DNA from 4 places in the Gracilibacillus caseinilyticus genome. Region 3 is predicted to be linked to each of the others. Evidence: predicted binding sites of a transcription regulator. Region 3 holds the regulator's gene; each other region holds the start of a gene.

Region 1 (3,218 bases), 360 kb from region 3:
ATTCATAATGATAGTCGTTTTTGTTGACAAGTGTAATTTGAGCGTCATTTACACCAAGTTTATTTTGTAATTTTGCAACGGTAGTTAATCCACCATAACCTGCTCCAAGTATAACTATTTTTGGGTTATTCATGCTTCTCACATCCATTTAATTATTTTTCTGTTTAGTTCGTGATATTTTTCACGTACTAATCCGCAATGATACAACTATATTACTAATTAGTCCATAGTATATGTTAGACCTTTTTACGACATTTTTCAACCCTTATTTTGTTTTTGTATGATTTTTAGACAAAAAAATTTCACTTAGCAATTTGTACAAATCGTGAATTAAAACCTTACAATAATGACATAATCTGCACTATTGTGTTAAAATAAATGTCATTGATGTATGCATTAGGGGGAATCTATGATGTCAAATGAAGTGTATGATATAACCATTATCGGCGCAGGTCCGGTTGGATTATTCACTGCCTTTTACGGTGGTTTAAGACAGTCTTCTGTCAAAATTATTGAAAGCCTTCCACAGATTGGAGGGCAACTCAGCGCCTTATATCCTGAGAAATATATATATGATATTGCGGGCTTCCCAAAAGTTCGTGCGCAAGAACTCGTTGACAACTTAAAAGAACAAACAGATATGTTTAAACCCGAAATTGTCTTGGACCAATCTGTTGAGAACGTAGAACGTATAGATGAAGAAACTTTTCGAATTACTACTCCTACCGAAGAACATTACTCCAAAGTGATCATTATCACTGGCGGCAATGGCGCATTTCAGCCGCGAAAACTTACCATTGATAATGCGGAACAATTTGAAGATAAAAACCTGCACTATTTCGTTGATAATATGGATAAGTTCCGTGATCAGCGGGTTGTATTATTTGGTGGTGGAGATTCAGCGGTAGACTGGGCATTAATGTTAGAACCTATTGCGAAAGAAGTTTCCTTGGTTCACCGACGTGAAACTTTCCGGGCGCATGAAGCAAGTGTAGAAAATTTAATGAATTCCAATGTGAATATTTTAACACCTTATGTACCAGAAAGCCTAATCGGACAAAACAAGATTGATCAAGTTCGATTGAAGGAAGTTAAAAGTGATAAAGAGATTGTTTTAGATGTCGATCACGTACTAGTGAATTACGGCTTCATTTCTTCACTTGGTCCAATTAAAAACTGGGGTCTGGAAATTGATAAAAACAGTATCGTTGTTAATTCAAAAATGGAAACAAATGTGCCTGGAATTTACGCAGCAGGTGATATTTGTACGTACCCAGGTAAAGTAAACCTGATCGCTGCCGGATTTGGTGAAGGCCCAACTGCAGTAAACAATGCCAAAGCATTTATGGATCCAAAAGCAAGAGTACAACCGAAACACTCAACAAGCATGTTTTAGTGGTAAAATTATAATTATAAAAATATCACTAAACACCTATATATCAGCGTTTTTGTGTTTAAGATCGAAATATAATAATACATTATTTTTATTGAAAGTGTATCATATACAGTATCACAAAAATTCAAGCATCTACTTATTCGGTAGGTGCTTTTGTTTTTAATTCGATAATTCTAATACATTTTTATATTCGGTGTATTTTTCTTCATCCATATTAGGTCCTCTAAGCCTAACTAATACATTTTTATGTTTTATCGTACGATCTTATTTGCGCTTCCTGTTTCATCATAAAACGACTTCATTGCATCTTAATCACCACCAGTATTTTTCTTCGCACCAACACGAACGAATGTTCTTGGTAAATATTTAAAAGAATTATATAATGAAGTAAAAAAATAGTGAGGTGAAAACAATGCGATATTTGAGCAATGAAGAATTTCAACTTGGATCGCGTTATTTATTTTTATCTTTGGCCATACAAGTAATACAAAAGAACTTGGAGAAATTACGTAATCAGTCAATATTCAAACTCAACGAACCTTACGTTATGTTACTGGAAAGTATCGAAAAGAAAGCCATTGAAGAAAGACGGCAATCAAAGATAAGGATTAGTCAAGAGAAGATCGATGTGCTAGAAACTAACCAGACAGATACATTTACGGAGTACACTTATTTTTGCAAAGGGAAAGCAGAGAAAAAGAAATTATTTTAAGCCGGCTATTCGTAAGAAAGTGTTGGTCATTTTAAAAGAGTATTTTGAGAAGGTAGAAATGAAGATAGGATAAGTGGGAGTGTAATATAAACTGTGTAAGTAAGAAATGCGTACGATTTCTTACTCACACAGTTTTTTATTTGTTAGAATAATAAGTACAAAGCTAAAGGAGTGTTAAAAATGGGCAAACCGAAAAGAGATCCTAACTCCGTAGATTTAGCTAACAAGATTATCGAACAGTATCAACCTGAGACGGTAGAAGATATGCAACATGCATTAAAAGACATTTTTGGTCCTATGTTTGAGACGATGTTAAAAGGCGAAATGGACCATCACTTAGGTTATTCCTCCAATGAAAAAGGGCACAAAAGTACTCCAAACCGACGTAATGGATACGGAAAGAAAACCGTCAAAACATCAACGGGAGAAGTGGAACTAGAAGTGCCAAGAGATCGTGACGGCTCATTCGAACCACAAGTCATTCCCAAACGCCAACGAGATGTCTCCGCCATTGAAAACAAAGTAATTTCCATGTACGCCCGCGGTATGTCCCAGAGGGATATTTCCTCGGAAGATATTTATGGGTTTTCTGTGTCTCACGAAATGGTATCTAACATTACGGATCATGTGTTGACAGAATTAGAAGAATGGCAAACAAGACCCTTACAACCTTGTTATCCTTTTGTCTTTGTGGATTGCCTTTACGCAACTGTTCGTAATGATTACGAAACGAAGAAATACGCGGTATATACAATGCTTGGGTACACCATGGAAGGCAAGAAAGAGATACTAGGCTTATGGCTCAATGAAACCGAAAGTAAGCATAAATGGATGCAAATCTTCGATGAGATTAAAACAAGAGGAGTAGAAGATATCTTCTTTCTATCTATTGATGGCGTAAGTGGATTGGAAGAAGGTGCTCGTGCCATTTTTCCGGCGGTTACGGTACAACGATGTATTACCTTATTCGAAATTCACTTAAATATGTAGCAAGCAAAGACTACAAACCCTTCACAGCTGCTTTGCGAAAAGTGTATGGAGCATCTAGTCTAAAAGCTTGCCGCAGCGCTTTTGAAACCTTTCAACAACAGTGGTCTTCTTATCCTGGAG
Region 2 (3,218 bases), 980 kb from region 3:
CCGCTATGGAACCAGCTCACTTATTTTAGAGATTATATGAATGCCAACCGAGAAAAAGCAAAAGAATATGAGGCACTCAAGCAGGAATTAGCATGGAAATATCCTAATGATGAACGTTCGTATACAATGGAAAAAAAGAAATTTGTAGATAGGATAATAAGAGATCTCCAATAGAAAAAGAGGTGTAATCTATGTTTTACCATAAAATAGACGAAGAATTATCCTTAAAATTAATAGAATTAAAAGATGCCGAAAAAGTATTTGCCTTAACTGAAAGTTCACGCGATTATCTCCGTGAATGGCTGCCATGGCTTGATTTCACAACAAAATTAGAAGACACCAAAGCATTTATCCGAAATTCCTTGAAGGGCTATGCGGAAGGAGAGAGTCTTACTACTTTTATTGTCTATCAAAATGAAATCGTAGGAACCGCGAGCTACAATAATCTCGACAGGAGCAACAAAATAGCTTATATCGGTTACTGGCTTGGAGAGGATTATCAAGGAAAAGGCATTATGACACGAGTGGCAGGTGCGTTAACAGACTATGCCATAAACGAGCTGAACATGAATAAAGTAGATATTCGAGCTGCAGCACAAAATCAAAAAAGCAGAGCAGTCCCAGAACAATTAGGATTTGTCCAGGAAGGAAGCGTCAGACAGGCAGAATGGTTATATGATCATTATGTTGATCATGTTATTTATGGCATGTTGGCGGATGAATGGAAGAAAGCCTAATCCCATTTAATCCGTGCTCCTTGTGTAAATAAAAAAGAATGATATGGCATATGGTGAAAAGAATGTATATGTGAGAAGTGTGGGATAAGTGGAAACTTTCAACATTCAACTGGCAGCGTTAATACTAGTTGTTATTTTTGTGGCGATAGCAATCTTTCAAATGTTATTGATACTTGGCTATCCAGTAGGTGAATATGCTATGGGTGGAGAAAACAAAGTATTACCTGGAAAATTTCGTCTGGTCAGTATTGTAAACGCAGCTCTTTTACTTGGTATGGCGACCGTTGTTTTGCATCATACCTCTTTCCTTACCACTTTTGATATGCCCACACTTATCTTGATGTGGATCATCACCAGTTTTCTCGCTATAAATACGATTGCCAACCTCGTATCTCCTGGCAAAAAAGAAAAGCTGGTGATGACACCTGTTGCCGGATTGGCCTTTCTGTTAAGCTTTCTCATCACCATTATATAACCTAATCATAACATAGCAATTTTTTCATCACTTTCCTTTACCACAGAACATTCGTTTGCTATAATGGGTGTTAGAATATCAGACGTGTAGGAAAGTAGGTGTTTTCTGTTGTTGCGATTTTTAATGGGTAGTGCGACAGTGAATAAAAGCGAGCAATGTTTACAAGAAATCAGACAAGAACTCAGGCAAGATCCCCAAGGTCCTTCCATTATCTATTTAGTTCCAGATCAAATGACATTCCAGCAAGAATATGCGCTTTTAAATGGTGACGACATAAATGGTTCGATTCGTGCGCAGGTGTACAGCTTTTCACGGTTGGCTTGGCGTGTAATGCAGCTGACAGGTGGGGCAACCAAGAAATATATTACGTCCACCGGGATGCAAATGATGCTGAGAAAGATTGTCGAGGAGCGGACAGACGATTGGAAAGTCTTTCAAAAAGCAATCGAAAAGCAAGGTTTTATCGAACAGTTAGAGGAAATGATCACTGAATTTAAACGATATTGTGTGACACCGGATCTTATTACGGCACAATTAGATGAAATGGATCGTTTCCAGCATAAAACTGTCGGAGAAGTGGCATTACATCATAAATTAGATGACTTATTATACATTTATCAAAGCCTGCAGCATGCATTGGCAGGGCATTATATGGATAGTGAGGATCAGCTGCAGCAGTTAGTAGAAAAACTCGAAGACACGAATTTTCTTGAGAATACGACTGTTTATATTGACGGTTTTCATCAGTTTACACCACAAGAATTACTAGTCATTGAGGTAATGATCAAAAAAGCCAAAAATGTGACGGTTACGTTAACGTTAGAGGAACTGAACAATGAAGTGACGCCGTTAGACTTATTTTACCAAACAAAAGAAACCTATTATCAGTTACAACAACTGGCAGAACAAGCATCAGTCCCGGTGGAGATAGAATATGCAGATCAGAATGCGGAGACTAAAGATGCCTTTATTCATTTGGATCATCATTTTGACAGCCGGCCTGTACAGCCTTTTTCTGGTGAAGCGCCGATTCGGATTGCGGAAGCAGTACATCCGCGTGCAGAGGTGGAGGGGACTGCTCAGGAAATAGTACGGTTAGTGAGAGATCAGGGCTATCGTTATCGTGACTTGGCTATTTTAATACGCGAACCGGATGTGTACCATGATTTAATTACAACCGTTTTTCAAGATTATCAAATACCGATTTTCGTTGACGAGAAGCGTACGATGCTGAACCACCCTCTCATTGAGACCGTTCGCTCGTTATTAGATGTTGTGGAAGGGAATTGGCGTTACGATGCCGTTTTTCGTCTGTTAAAAGCTGGTTTTATTCCGCAAGGCGAGGGAGAATTCCGGCTGGATCAGGAAGCTATTGATGAGTTGGAAAATTATGTGCTGGAATATGGTGTCAGGGGCAGAAGCAGATGGTTATCAGATAAAGACTGGATTTTTCAGCGATTCAGAGGGTTTGATCAATCTACCCAGACGGATCGGGAATTAGTGGCGCAAAAACGCATCAATCATTATCGGGATAAAATTGCCGAGTCATTGACGAACATTGACACAAAGCTACGGACATTACCAACGATCCGTCAAAAAACAATTGCATTATTCGAATGGCTTGAATCGATCGGTGCCCCTGCGCAATTAGAACAAATGCGGGAAGATTTCGATGCACAAGGACGGGTGGAGAAAGGCCGTGAGCAGGACCAGGTCTGGGATGCGGTCATTCAGTTGCTGGAAGAAATAACGGAAGTAGCGGGCGAGGAGGAAATGTCGCTTTCCACCTTCCGAAATGTATTAGAATCCGGGTTCGATGCCCTGCGTTTTTCACATGTGCCTCCAAGTATTGATCACGTTGTGGTTGGTTCAATTGACAGATCGAGAATGCACGGTATTAAGACAGCTTTCTTGTTAGGTGTCAATGAAGGGACCTGGCCAATGAAACCAGGTAGCGATGGACTGATTACAGAGGAAGAGCGATCTGTGTTACAAACACATGGTTT
Region 3 (3,218 bases):
CTGTCCTTCTATTTTAATCTTCCTTCATAGACTTTTCAAGTGATTGGTATTCCTGATAACGCCGATGGACCGTGGCTTTCGAAACATTATATCCCATCCCTCGTAAGACAGATGCAATTTCATGAAAGGTCAGATTATTTTTTCTCAGCCGTTTCACTTCTTCGATCGGAAAATGTTTGCGTTCTCTTCCTTTCGCAAGGTGTTGATTGGACAGATTCTCCGCTGGATTAAATCCGTTATCAACAGCTTTTCTCATGCCTCGTTTGATTTTAGCGTTATGTAATTTAAGTTGATATTCTTCCACAATCGAGACGATTTGTAATACCATCGAATCTCCTTCTGACAATTGCAATTCGCCATTCTGTGCTAAGCAAAAGATGGATACATCTAACCGTTGTAGCTGATGCAGTAAAGCGATCTTCGTATTTCCTCGCCCTAATCTCGTTTCATCTTGGATAAGTAATGTATCTGCTGTGTTGTTTTGAAATGCTTCGAGGAGAGTAAAGACACCTTCCCTTTCGATTTCATAACCGCTCTGTTTCTCTTCTATTACTTGCACAACCTCCATCTCATATCGGGATGCAAAATAACGCAATTCTTCCTTTTGCCGTTTGATTGAAGTCTCTTGTGTGTCTTTACTTGTACTTACCCGACAATAAATAATGGCTCTAGACATAAAACGTACACCTACAATTCTACAAGTTTGATACTGCTGAAAAATAAAAAAATGCAATACCTAGTATAAATGCTATCAAATAAAAAATGTCAACTTTCGATAAATTTTTTAACAACTTGCATCCCTCCCAGAACTTTTGTTCGTAATTTCATTATACACGAACAAGTGTTCATGTCAACTCTTTTTTCGAACGAATGTTTGTAATGCTATTCTATATATGCTATACTTTGATTAATAAATAATACGTGTTAGGAGATTGAAATATGACAAATCTATCAAAGCGACAAGAGGAGATTTTAGCTTATATTAAAGAACAAGTAGAGTTAAAAGGATATCCACCCTCTGTTCGCGAGATTGGAGAGGCAGTCGGTCTAGCATCTAGCTCAACGGTACACGGACATCTCGCGCGATTAGAGAAGAAAGGATATATTCGCAGAGATCCTACGAAACCAAGAGCAATTGAAGTATTGCCACAAGATGGCGATTTAGAAATCCCTAAGACAGAAGCAACCTTTGCTCCCGTAATTGGTAAAGTAACAGCAGGGCTTCCAATTACAGCAGTAGAAAATATTGAAGAATACATCCCAATCCCACATAATGAAATGCATGCAAGTGAACAGTTGTTCGTATTGATTATTGAAGGGGACAGTATGATTGAAGCCGGTATTCTCAATGGAGACAAAGTGATTGTCAAACAGCAAAACACAGCTGAAAACGGGGATATCGTAGTTGCCATGACAGAAGAAAGCGAAGCAACGGTAAAACGTTTCTTCAAGGAAAAGGATCATATTCGACTGCAGCCTGAAAACGCGACAATGGATGCGTTAATCTACGATAATGTTAGCATTCTTGGTAGAGTTGTCGGCTTATACCGCAGCTTATAATAGATTCAAAAAAAGCCTTTGGCGATACTACCAAAGGCTTTTTACACCAAGATATACACCCCCCTTCTTTTCACTTGTTAAAAATTCCTATATTTTTTCTTTGATTGGTTTGAAGTCTATCAAAATAGGTAATATATATAACAAAACCTTCTTTCGATTGCAGACATTGGATACCGACACATCAACTATCACCCACAGGACAATTAAACTAGCAATCACAGCCTATTATCTCCAAATTATTACAACAATATTAAAATCAGTAAATCTAGTAAACTTTTCCAACCTAATTACATACCTTATATAGAGAGGGTAAATTTTAAAGGAGTGAATTATAAAATGGTACAAAATAAGGTTCACTTAATTCCTTATACGATTCAATCGATTGAGGATTCCAAAAATGAGACCCCAGAAGGCGTTCAACTAGTACAGGCCCCTGCCTTGTGGGAAAAAGGTTTTGAAGGAGAAGATATAGTAGTTGCAGTGATAGACACTGGAATTGAGTCAGATCATCCAGACTTTAAAGATCAAATTATTGGCGGACGAAATTTTACAAGCGATTATAATGGAGACCAAAACAACTTTGAAGACAATAACGGTCACGGAACACATGTATCAGGAACTATTGCAGCAAGTCTTAATGGCGATGGGGTTGTGGGTGTTGCTCCAAAGGCTAAAATATTAAGTCTAAAAGCTTTGACTGGAGAAGGTTCAGGTGAGTATGACTGGATCATTAATGCGATAAACTATGCAGTTGAATGGCGCGGTCCGAACAACGTACGGGCACGAGTTATTTCCATGTCCTTGGGTGGGCCTAATGATATCACTGAAATGCATGAAGCCATTCAAAATGCAGTCAGTAAGGATATATCTGTCGTTGTCGCTACGGGAAATGAAGGAGATGGAAATGAGGAAACTCCTGAATATGCTTATCCTGGAGCGTATAACGAGGTCATTAGTGTAGGTGCTGTTGACTTAAACTTACAGATTGCTCCATTTTCGAATACTAATAATGAGGTAGATCTTGTAGCTCCAGGAGTAGATATTTTATCAACTTATTTAGATAGTAAGTTTGCTAAACTATCAGGAACATCTATGGCTGCTCCCCATGTAGCAGGTGCTTTAGCTTTAATCATTAATTTAAGTGAAAAAGAGTTTGAAAGATCTGTTATTGAGTCAGAAGTTTATGCTCAACTTGTTAGACGTACCCTACCACTTGAATTTCAAAATAGCGCTGAAGGTAATGGCTTTCTTTTGCTTAATCTGGTTGACCAACTAGATAGAATTATTGCTCCAAATGTAAACGAAACGAATAAAACTTCAAAGAAATAAAGAATCATTCTCCACCCATCGTTGTAACATCATTTTTGTAGGTTGCTATTAAGCACCTATCTTTCTATCCATTTCTTATGTCATAAAGAAAGGGGAAAATCATGAACAAATTGGAAGGTGAAAAATTAAAAAACACATTGCTGAAATTAAGAATTAATCAAAAGAAAATTAAAAATACGAAAGAATACTATGATGAAGAGGAAGATTTACGCATTATCAAAGAATATTATCGATACATTAACTTTGACGATGCAGACCCAACTAACTTATATGAGCAACTAAATAGATTAACGACAAGTACACATGAAAATCAACTTCCTTATAATTCT
Region 4 (3,218 bases), 980 kb from region 3:
TTTTGTGACGAAATATGCAGTAAAATACAAGGCACTCCAATGACGAGAAATCCCACTGTTTTACGTCGGTTTTACGTCGGTTTTACAGAGGTTACCATTTGTTCCTGATCTGTAATATAAAAATCCATTTCTGGTCGTTCCTCGATTAATTTTAATTTTTCCAGCTTGAAGAAATTTACCTTAAGATAAGGATCATGATCGATGACGGGCAATTCATTTGTTTGCGCAATATATTGATCGACAGCATGCTGGATCTGATCCAATGCTAGTGCAATATGTTTTTCCTCCTCCTCGAACAAGTCATAGGTTTCCTTGGACATGTAGTAGTTCTTTTCGGGAATTCCCTTTAAGAACGGAGCAAGTAACGAATAATCTAGTGATAAATCGTCTTTTGCGACAATTTTTAATGGAATATCTGCTGGCAGTTCTTTACTGAATGCATGGATGGCATGACGTACTTCTTCTAAGGAAATATCCTTAATCGGGTACGTTTTTTCTTTGTCTTTTTTCTTCTTCTTAAACCACATTCGTATCACCTCATTATTTGCGAAAATTGTATAAAAAATGGTCACTGAATAGCTGCTTTTAGTTAAATTATAGCAAATTTTAGCTAAGAACACAGAATATTACTTTATTTTAGCCGAAAAACTGTCATTTCATATCCAAATTTATCAAAACTTGTTACATTATAAGCGAATGCAAATCCAGAGGAGGAATAAAAATGGAAATGTTAATGGAGAAAGTACGAGAAATCAGTCCTAAGACACTCGCAATTGTTGGAAAAGAGGAAGGTGGTCAATATTTTACAAGGGTGATTGAATATGATGAAGCAGATGATTATGAAACGACCTGGAGTACACAGAAAGTACTGGATTACACGTGTAGAGAATTTGGCATCAGTCTTCGAGGGTTGATTGAAGGATCACGGATGTTAAGTAAGATCACGCATAAACCGCCGATTGCTATTGACCGGATCAGTGGTATGTATTTTTTTCCGATTGAATCTCCCCAAAGAAAAGCCTGTACCTGGATTGCGCATTCTCATGTGCTCGAGTTGGAAAAAGTCGATCATGATTTAACAAGAATTGTTTTCAAAAATGGGCGTGACCTGATTTTGGATGTTTCGTATGCGACAATGATTAATCAACTGTATCGCACCGCACAATACCGCTATTTATTAAGCAATAAAATGGAACAGATTTTAGAGTCTGCCCAATTCGTGGCAGAAGCCAAATGGCATAAGCATTAATCGATGAACCGTTAAGACTGCTCTCCAGACTTAACGGTTCTTTTCATAGGTGAAGAAAGTAGAAAATCACTATCATTAAGAAGAAATTGTGCTGAAGATTAAATAAAAGAATGGGTTTTGATGATACGGATTATGTAAAGTAGAAGCTTAGTGATAATTTTGAAATGATTCCTGTGCTGGGATACCGCTCCGGCCAACCACTCCGCGTCCTGCGGGGCATATTTCCGGAGATATGCTACGCACATACTATCCGTCAAAATGACCATCTCTAAATAGTTTACTTTACATAATCCGTATTATAGGTAGCTGTATATACTTAAGATTAATTAGGGGGCCGGGTTTAGGCCTGGTTTTGCTTATATTTATAATTTTATTTTTTCTTGAGAGGTAGATTGTAAGGCGGCGTTTGCCATTAATTCTTCTAAGATGACCTCTACTTTTTTTCGGATAGCAGGGTTGAAATAGTTGCGTTTTTCTTCTTTACCCTTACAGGTGAACAAATAAGAGGTAAAGGAATCGTTTTTGTCTAAAGAGACGACTTGAATCTTCTCCTTGTACATTTCTTTGCGTAATTTTCTTCTTTCTTCTGTTGCATTTTTTTCTATTTTTTTCAATAACGCGATGTAAGGTTCGTTTATTTTAAAAGGGGAAAGCTGGTTCATTTTTTCTAAATCGTGTTTAATAACAGTTAAAGCCATTGATAAAAACAGAAAACGCGATGCTAATTTCCATTCGTGTTCGTTTAAATATCTCATTTTCTATTTCCACCTCCATAAAGGGAACATTTGTTCTAGTATATGCTTGATTTTAAAAAAATGCAACAAAATTGTTAAAAATGCAGGTAGAAAATCATGGAATCATTATGGTGCCGTGGTTCGTAAGTGAAAATAAGGGTATTTGAGAAGGAGAACGACCGCTAATACCCTGATAAGTCTCGCTATCCATAAGCAAAAAACCGCTTATGGAAGTCTCGCTTTACCACGGTGATAAGCGTTCGTAAGCGAAGAGGTTTAATCGGGAAGATGGACGACCGCTAATACCCTGATAAGTCTCGCTATCCATAAGCAAAAAACCGCTTATGGAAGTCTCGCTTTACCACGGTGATAAGCGTTCGTAAGCGAAGAGGTTTATTCGGGAAGATGGACGACCGCTAATACCCTGATAAGTCTCGCTATTCATAAGCAAAAAACCGCTTATGGAAGTCTCGCTTTACCACGGTGATAAGCGTTCGTAAGCGAAGAGGTTTAATCGGGAAGATGGACGACCGCTAATACCCTGATAAGTCTCGCTATTCATAAGCAAAAAACCGCTTATGGAAGTCTCGCTTTACCACGGTGATAAGCGTTCGTAAGCGAAGAGGTTTAATCGGGAAGATGGACGACCGCTAATACCCTGATAAGTCTCGCTATTCATAAGCAAAAAACCGCTTATGGAAGTCTCGCTTTACCACGGTGATAAGCGTTCGTAAGCGAAGAGGTTTAATCGGGAAGATGGACGACCGCTAATACCCTGATAAGTCTCGCTATTCATAAGCAAAAAACCGCTTATGGAAGTCTCGCTTTACCACGGTGATAAGCGTTCGTAAGCGAAGAGGTTTAATCGGTAAGGGGAACGACCGCTAACCCCCTGATAAGTCTCGCTATCCATAAGCAAAAAACCGCTTATGGAAGTCTCGCTTTATGTGAATAATTAGGAAAATTGGCAAAAAAATATTAAAATAATAATAAGTTATATTTTTAGTTGTTTGAAGGAGTTAAATCGCTGATGCTTACATACAATATTAGTAATATTGATAACATTAATGTCGATCAAATAAAAGAATATATCGAAGCACATGAATTTGGGCAATTGGTTGATTTTTTGCTGCGGAGTTACGAAAGTTTAGGTCCGCTTCCGGGTGTGCTGTTGCCCTTTTTAGAAGCTTTTTTACCTTTTTTGCCATTGATTGTGTTTGTGATGACAAATGCAG

Evidence for each region. The regulator LexA, encoded in region 3, represses DNA repair genes until DNA is damaged. The targets are predictions, from matches to a motif close to CGAACATATGTTCG.
Region 1: the regulator LexA is predicted to act here: its motif matches at 1,739-1,752, upstream of MUN88_RS19020 (YhjD family protein).
Region 2: the regulator LexA is predicted to act here: its motif matches at 1,257-1,270, upstream of addB (helicase-exonuclease AddAB subunit AddB).
Region 4: the regulator LexA is predicted to act here: its motif matches at 2,028-2,041, upstream of MUN88_RS12325 (YhjD family protein).

Annotation. Positions count from the first base shown of each region.
Region 1 is NZ_CP095072.1:3,962,614-3,965,831, forward strand. Features, by position in the region: gene MUN88_RS19010 (NAD(P)/FAD-dependent oxidoreductase) at 1-133, opposite strand, end outside; gene MUN88_RS19015 (NAD(P)/FAD-dependent oxidoreductase) at 413-1,396, shown strand; gene MUN88_RS19020 (YhjD family protein) at 1,809-2,108, shown strand; partial or broken gene MUN88_RS19025 (IS256 family transposase) at 2,289-3,218, shown strand, end outside.
Region 2 is NZ_CP095072.1:2,627,979-2,631,196, forward strand. Features, by position in the region: gene MUN88_RS12360 (GrpB family protein) at 1-174, shown strand, start outside; gene MUN88_RS12365 (GNAT family N-acetyltransferase) at 192-737, shown strand; gene MUN88_RS12370 (hypothetical protein) at 826-1,212, shown strand; gene addB (helicase-exonuclease AddAB subunit AddB) at 1,318-3,218, shown strand, end outside.
Region 3 is NZ_CP095072.1:3,606,240-3,609,457, forward strand. Features, by position in the region: gene MUN88_RS17305 (YneB family resolvase-like protein) at 14-676, opposite strand; gene lexA (transcriptional repressor LexA) at 940-1,560, shown strand; gene MUN88_RS17315 (S8 family peptidase) at 1,897-2,889, shown strand; gene MUN88_RS17320 (endonuclease I family protein) at 2,991-3,218, shown strand, end outside.
Region 4 is NZ_CP095072.1:2,621,379-2,624,596, forward strand. Features, by position in the region: gene MUN88_RS12315 (DUF3939 domain-containing protein) at 72-527, opposite strand; gene MUN88_RS12320 (competence protein ComK) at 722-1,249, shown strand; gene MUN88_RS12325 (YhjD family protein) at 1,612-2,004, opposite strand; gene MUN88_RS12330 (TVP38/TMEM64 family protein) at 3,014-3,218, shown strand, end outside.